One region of the Thermosipho africanus Ob7 genome, then DNA from elsewhere that is predicted to be linked to it. Evidence: riboswitches for the same ligand, from Rfam matches in the RefSeq annotation. Region 1 holds a riboswitch; each other region holds the start of a gene.
What was found. Region 1 has a riboswitch for cobalamin ahead of OB7_RS09895 (hypothetical protein). Riboswitches for the same ligand answer to the same signal wherever they lie in the genome.
Positions count from the first base shown of each region.

Region 2: it holds a riboswitch for cobalamin, as region 1 does, so the genes downstream of both, OB7_RS08340 (GIY-YIG nuclease family protein) here and OB7_RS09895 (hypothetical protein) in region 1, are expected to answer to the same signal.
Region 3: it holds a riboswitch for cobalamin, as region 1 does, so the genes downstream of both, cobT (nicotinate-nucleotide--dimethylbenzimidazole phosphoribosyltransferase) here and OB7_RS09895 (hypothetical protein) in region 1, are expected to answer to the same signal.

Region 1 covers NZ_NKRG01000001.1:401,834-404,102, forward strand. Annotated here, with positions in the region: gene OB7_RS09890 (hypothetical protein) at 1-113, opposite strand, end outside; gene OB7_RS10140 (hypothetical protein) at 122-247, opposite strand; gene OB7_RS10145 (hypothetical protein) at 314-445, opposite strand; gene OB7_RS09895 (hypothetical protein) at 662-874, opposite strand; cobalamin riboswitch at 933-1,114, opposite strand; gene OB7_RS02045 (queuosine precursor transporter) at 1,195-1,827, opposite strand; gene OB7_RS02050 (oxygen-binding di-iron domain-containing protein) at 2,032-2,269, shown strand, end outside.
Region 2 covers NZ_NKRG01000008.1:34,333-36,601, reverse strand. Annotated here, with positions in the region: gene OB7_RS08350 (GGDEF domain-containing protein) at 1-444, opposite strand, end outside; tRNA gene OB7_RS08345 (tRNA-Pro) at 578-654, shown strand; cobalamin riboswitch at 689-857, shown strand; gene OB7_RS08340 (GIY-YIG nuclease family protein) at 910-1,293, shown strand; gene cobT (nicotinate-nucleotide--dimethylbenzimidazole phosphoribosyltransferase) at 1,290-2,231, shown strand; gene cobU (bifunctional adenosylcobinamide kinase/adenosylcobinamide-phosphate guanylyltransferase) at 2,228-2,269, shown strand, end outside.
Region 3 covers NZ_NKRG01000008.1:51,318-53,586, reverse strand. Annotated here, with positions in the region: gene OB7_RS08425 (sirohydrochlorin chelatase) at 1-106, opposite strand, end outside; gene cobT (nicotinate-nucleotide--dimethylbenzimidazole phosphoribosyltransferase) at 103-1,137, opposite strand; cobalamin riboswitch at 1,198-1,380, opposite strand; gene nagA (N-acetylglucosamine-6-phosphate deacetylase) at 1,436-2,269, opposite strand, start outside.

The DNA.
Region 1 (2,269 bases):
TCATTGGGTCCGGTAATTCTTACAAGTATAGGAACATTTTTATTTTCGTTTTTGAATTTTACGATTGCTTTTGCTATTTCGTCGCATTTTGTAATACAACCAAATATATTCATTATGATTTTTATACATTTAGTGATTTTAGTGATCTCATTGCTTCTAAAGTTATATTTGAATTTGCTCCACCACCAAGATCCAAAAAGTTGGCAGGTTTTCCACAATATAGATTTACTGCATCCATTGTTGCCATAACTATTCCAGCTCCACAACCGATACTGCCAATATCACCATCTAATTTTACAAAATGAAATGGATATTAATCATTTACAAATTCTTGAGCCCATTTTTGTCTAAATAATGCATTGTCATCAAGATGCATTACACAATCAAGCGCGATTAACTTGCCATTTTCATCTTCTGCAAGAAGATTAATTTCAAGAAGAGTCAATTCTTTTTCAATAAATAATTTATATAGCTAATAACAATATCGTGAAATTTATCAGGCAGCTTTTTATAATCATTTATGTTTAGATTTAAAATATTATTTTTATTGTTTTCAATTTCTATACCACCACTTTCTGAGAAAAGAATTTTTATATCTGTTTAATATTTATTTTTTCTTCAACAAGAATTGCATAAGGTTTTTCACCATGGATATCTTTTTCTAATAGATTTTATGTATTGGTGAAAAATTCGTCTTTTGTGTTTGCAAATTTCCACCTGCTTTCATTCTGCTTTCAACAAGGACTTGACTTTTTAAAACTGCTGGAAGAAATTTTACTTGTAGACTGTCTGAGTTTTTAATTACATAGCCATTTGGTGTTTCAATCCCTGCTTCTTTTAAAAGTTTTTTACCAACAAACTCATGAATTTTCACTATCTCACCTCCAAAGTATTGAATAAAAAATTTTTCTCAATCTTCCCTCGAGATTGAGAAACGTTTTGAAATAAAGGCAGGTCTCCTGGCTTCCGAATCATCCTACTCTCCACGCCTTCCCAGGAATACTTCCCAGTGGCATACTGTGGATTTCGTCCTCGGTTACAGTGGCGGGGCCGCGCTGGATTTTCACCAGCTTCCCTTTTAAGCCAAATAGGCACCTTTATTCCAAAATAATATTCACTTTTCTAGAGAATTATAACAAAAATTATAATTTTTGTAATCTTTAATTATTTTATAAAAAGCCAATTAATCGTGTATTATTCTTCGAAAGCAAATTCATTTTTAATTTTTTTAACGCTCATATTGATTATTGGACTGTTAAAAATTGATAGAGCCAGCTTTACTATATACTGTGATAATATCATATTAAACAATACGTTAAGATCATATGAGCCAAAAAAGGATACTACAACGAAAACTATAGAATCTACAAATTGAGTGATTATCATTGAAAAAGCATTTCTAAAAGTAATATTTTCATAGTTGAATAGTTTTTTAGGTAAGTTAAAAGCCCAAATATTAGTATATTGTGCTGAAAGATAAGCTAAAAAGCTTGCTAATATTATTCTTGGAGTTGAATTGAAAACTGTTATATAAGCATTATTTTTGTCAAAAATATTTGATGGTGGATAAAATATTACTAAATATGAATATATTACTAAAATAAGTGAGGCTAAAAATCCAACTTTGATAACCTTTTTTGCCATATTAGCTCCATAAACTTCAAATATTATATTAGATATTCCAAAGCTAAGTGGATAAATTAAAACTGATAAAGTGATAACAAATGGGCCAATATTAACTAGTTTTCCTGCTATTATGTTTGAGATGATAATGACGGCAGTAAACAATCCTGTTAAAAGTATTAACCTTTCCTGTGATTTTTCCATGATCAACCTCCTTATCTATATATTAACAATTCATTTAGCATCTTATTCTATAACATTGTGTAATAGATTTCAAGTAAAAATAAAGTTAATAACCTTAAATCTTTATAAATATGAAAGTTTGTATTGTTAATATTTTTTATAGTTCTAAAAAACTGAAAAATGTTTATTTTTCTGGTATAATAAATAGTAAAGGGGGTAAAAAGTATGAATAATATTTGTTTATATGATGATGGCAAGCATAAATATTACCTTCTTGGTTGGGAAGAGACAGAGGATCCAAATATGGTTCCAACTAATCAATATTTAATTATCCATGAAAATAAAGGTTTTTTATTAGATCCAGGTGGAGCTCATGTTTTTCCAAGGGTGCTCGCAAATGTATCTGAAATTATTGCTCCTGAAAATATAGAAGGAATATTTTATTCGCACCAAGACCCTGATG
Region 2 (2,269 bases), on a different contig from region 1:
CGTTAAAAATCTTAAAAAGACATATTTTTTTCTTTCACCCTCTTTTATCAAATAAAAACTATCAAGCCCTATTGAATAAACTCCGCTAATTTCAACTTCCAAGCTATTTATATTATTTGGAATCTCAAACAACATCGGCACAAACCAAGAATGCGCATTTCTATCGTTAAATCCATATTTTCCAATTAATTTCCCTGAAGAATAGACTTTAATATATGAACAATCAACATATGGGAAATATACATAACTATATCCATTTGGAATTTGAAATTTCAAATGGAATGTCCTTCTTGAATTTAGAGTTGAAGAAATCGGAAGAGAAATTCCATTCTCCGCCTTTACTATTTTTACTCCTTTAGGATATGATAAATAATAAAAGGATATGGGAAAAAATGCAAATATGATAAAAGCTATCAAAAAGTATTTTAAATAAAATCTAAACATCAAAAAAACGCCTCCCACGTTTTATTTTAACACAAAAAAGCAGGATTTTTATCAAAATTCAACTTTTTACAAACTTAAAAAAGACTGATATAGTTTGACATAAAAAGAAAGATAGAATATAATTTTAGTGTATCGGGGTGTAGCGCAGTTGGCTAGCGCGCTTGCATGGGGCGCAAGAGGTCGCTGGTTCAAGTCCAGTCACCCCGACCAAAAGGCCGGGCTAACCGGCCTTTTATAGTATATAATATAGAAAACCATCATAGGTTAAGGGAACACCGGTGAAAGGCCGGGGCTGCCCAGCAACCGTAACCGGGGACGAAATCCACAGGATGCCACTGGGAGTATTTCCTGGGAAGGCGTGGAGAGTAGGTTGATCCGGGAGCCGGGAGACCTGCCTATGATGAAAGTCACTTCCCGAATGCTAGGGCATTTCGGGGAAATTTTTGTTTTTATTAAGGTGAAAATATGAAAGGATGCTACTTACTATTAATTGAATTGCCAATAGATACCAAAATAAAAAAATGGAATCTAAAAAAAGGTACTTACGTATATGTAGGCTCTGCTATGAACAATATTGAAAAAAGAGTATCTAGGCACCTGTCCAAAAATAAAAAGTTGCACTGGCATATTGACTATCTTCTCGATAAATCAAACGTAAAATCAGTTGTAATGGTTTCTTCAGAAACAAAATGCGAGGAAAAGATTTCACTCTACATGTCTCAATTTTTTACAGGTCCAAAAGGGTTTGGCAGTTCAGATTTAAAAGTACAGACCAATCTATATTATATAGATAATTTCGATAATTTTTCAAAAATACTTTCAAACATACTCAAGGGGGAATTAAAATGAACGAGGCAGGATATCTTGAAGAACTTGCCAGTAAACTTTTTAAAATAAAAAAGCAAATTCCATTGCCAATGTTCAAGGACAAAAGAGTTTATGTATTTGCAGCAGATCATGGAGTAGTACAAAACGGAGTTTCTGCGTATCCTAAAAACGTGACCTATCAAATGGTTTTAAATTATTTTAAAGGTGGTGCAGGTATAAACGTCTTTGCAAGACATATGGGGCTTAAATTTTTTGTAGTAGATAGTGGCGTAGATTATGATTTTGAAGATAATCCTTCATTGATAAAAATGAAAGTAGGATATGGCACAAAAGATTTTTCAATGGGGCCTGCAATGACAAGAGAAGAAGCAATTACATGTATTGAATATGGAATGAAAGTTGCAAAAAAAGCTATAAGCCAAGGAGCAGATTTACTTGTAATAGGTGACAAAGGTATTGGAAATACAACAACGGCAACCGCAATATTTGCCTCATTTGGCTTTGATGTGAATAAAATAACCGATATTGGAACACCTATTCCTCCTTCTTCTGTAATAAAGAAAAGAAATATTGTAAAGAAAGCTTTGAAAATAAATAGGCCAAATCCAAATGATCCAATTGATGTTCTCTCTAAGGTTGGTGGATACTGCATAGGTCAAATGGCAGGTTTCATCTTAGAAGCTTTTAAAAATAAAGTCCCCGTGGTTATAGACGGATTTCCAACAACCGCCGGATTTTACCTAGCGTATAAGATAAATGAAAGAGTTTTAGATTACGCCTTTTTCGGACATTTATCAAAAGTAAAAGGGCATAAAGTCATTTTGGATAGCCTAGGTGTAAGGCCTATCTTAGATCTTGATATGAGGCTTGGTGAAGGAACAGGTGCGGCATTATCCGTTTATTTAATAGAAGCCGCTATAAAATACTTTAACTTTAAAAATGAAAAGGTGATATCATGATAACCCTTATAACTGGTGGTGTAAAATCAGGAAAAAGT
Region 3 (2,269 bases), on a different contig from region 1:
ATTTGCAATTTTTGTATTTTCTTTGTAAGTCTTCAAAATATCTGTATACAATCTCTTTTGTTTCTTGAACTCTACTACCATGAGCAACCAATAATATACCCTTCATTTTACATCCTCCAAATTCTGGTCAATTCCCTTTGAAACATTGGCTGAGTCAAAGGTAGCCATCTCCCTTATCATCTTTATAGCTGCTTCTATAAGTGGCATAGAAAGAACTGCTCCTGTTCCCTCACCAAGTCTCATATCAAGATCGAGAATAGGACGCAAATTTAAAGAATCCAATATAACTTTGTGACCTTTTACGTAAGATTTGTGTCCACTAAATACGTAATTTATAACATCTTTGTCTAAATAGTAGGAAATTAAAAATGCCGAAGTGGTGGGAAAACCATCAATTACGACAGGAACTTTAGAGTGTGCAGCTTCAAGTATAAATCCTGCCATTTCACCTATGCAGTATCCTCCAACCTTTGAAAGAACATCTATTGGGTCATTTGGATCAGGCCTGTTAACTTCAATTGCTCTTAATATTGCCTCTCTTTTCCTTTTAATTCCTTCGCTATCAAGCGGTGTTCCAATGTCGATAATATCATCAATGTTGTATCCAAATGCAACAGCAATCGCAGAAGCGGTTGTGGTGTTCCCTATCCCCATATCCCCCACAGCAAGAAGATCTGCTCCTTCCTCTATTGCCTCTCTTGCTATTTTTTTACCAAGCTCAATGCACTTTTCTGCTTCCTCTCTACTCATTGCAGGACCTTTTGTAAAATCTTTTGTACCATAACCGACCTTCATTTTTATCAATGAATGATTATCTTGAAAATCATAATCAACGCCTGCATCAACCACATAAACCTTTGCACCAACATGTCTTGAAAAGACATTTATTGCAGCACCACCATTTAAAAAGTTAAAAACCATTTGATAAGTAACATCCTTAGGATATGCAGAAACTCCATTTTCTACAACACCATGATCTGATGCAAAGACGTATACTCTCTTGTCGTTAAACAATTCTGGAATTTCTTTGTTTTGAATAAGTGCCATCTTTAGTGCGATGTCTTCTAGATATCCAAGACTTCTAACCGGTTTTGTTAAGTTATTTAGCCTATCAATAACCTTTTGTTTTAAATCCACAAAATCCCCCCTTTGAATATATCTAAACAAAAATTTCCACAAAAAGCCCCTAGCTTTTGTGGAATTGCTACACCTTAGGCAGGTCTCCCGGCTCCCGGATCAACCTACTCTCCACGCCTTCCCAGGAAATACTCCCAGTGGCATTCTGTGGATTTCGTCCCCGGTTACGGTTGCTGGGCAGCCCCGGCCTTTCACCGGCGTTCCCTTTTAAACCGCTTTGGTACCCAAGGTGTTAACATTATATTCAATTTTCTGTATGCATTATACCACCAATTTTTACCTTTATCAACTTAGACTTTTAGTTATAAACTTTGATTATTTGCAAATCTTGATTTAAAAGCACAAATTTTGCAGGATATCCTTCCTTTATTCTTCCCCCATCTATACCTACGCTCTTTAGAGCGTTATAAGAAGATACCTTTGATAAATCCTTTAATGAGCAATTAGTAACCTTTTTAAAGTTTCTCAGTCCATCACTAAATTTCAGAGTACTCCCAGCAAGCGCACCATTTTCTAGCCTTGCTATACCATCTTTGACTTTAACCAGTAACCCTCCAAGGTCATATATCCCATCCTTTAAACCTGCTGCAGAAATACTATCTGTTACAAGAATTATCCTATCAGGTCCAAGTAATTTATATACAAGTCTTAAAAAATCTTGCGAAAGATGTATTAAATCTGGAATAATCTCAACAAATGGTTTATAAAGAAATACGCCACCAACAATCCCTATTTCTCTGTGGTGAAGTTGTGGTAGAGCATTTGGAAAATGCGTTATCCTATTTACTCCAGCCTCATATGCTTTTTTGAAAATATCAAATGTAGCATTTGAATGCCCTATAGATGCTGCTACTTTATTTTCTTTTAGTATTTTCAAAAGTTCAAAAAAACCTTTAATTTCTGGTGCAATTGTCATAATTTTTATTCTTTCAAGGTCTATAATTTTTCCATCAAAATCAGTTATATACTTCTTGTTTTGAGCTCCAGCCCTTTCTTTGTTTATAAAGGGCCCTTCAAGATGTAAATAAAATAGTGAAGAATGCTTTGCTGAAGAAAATTTTTTAATAACCTTTTCTAACATTTTAAAATCCGCAGAAACTGTTGTTGGAAAAAGATAAGTAACGCCTTCTTT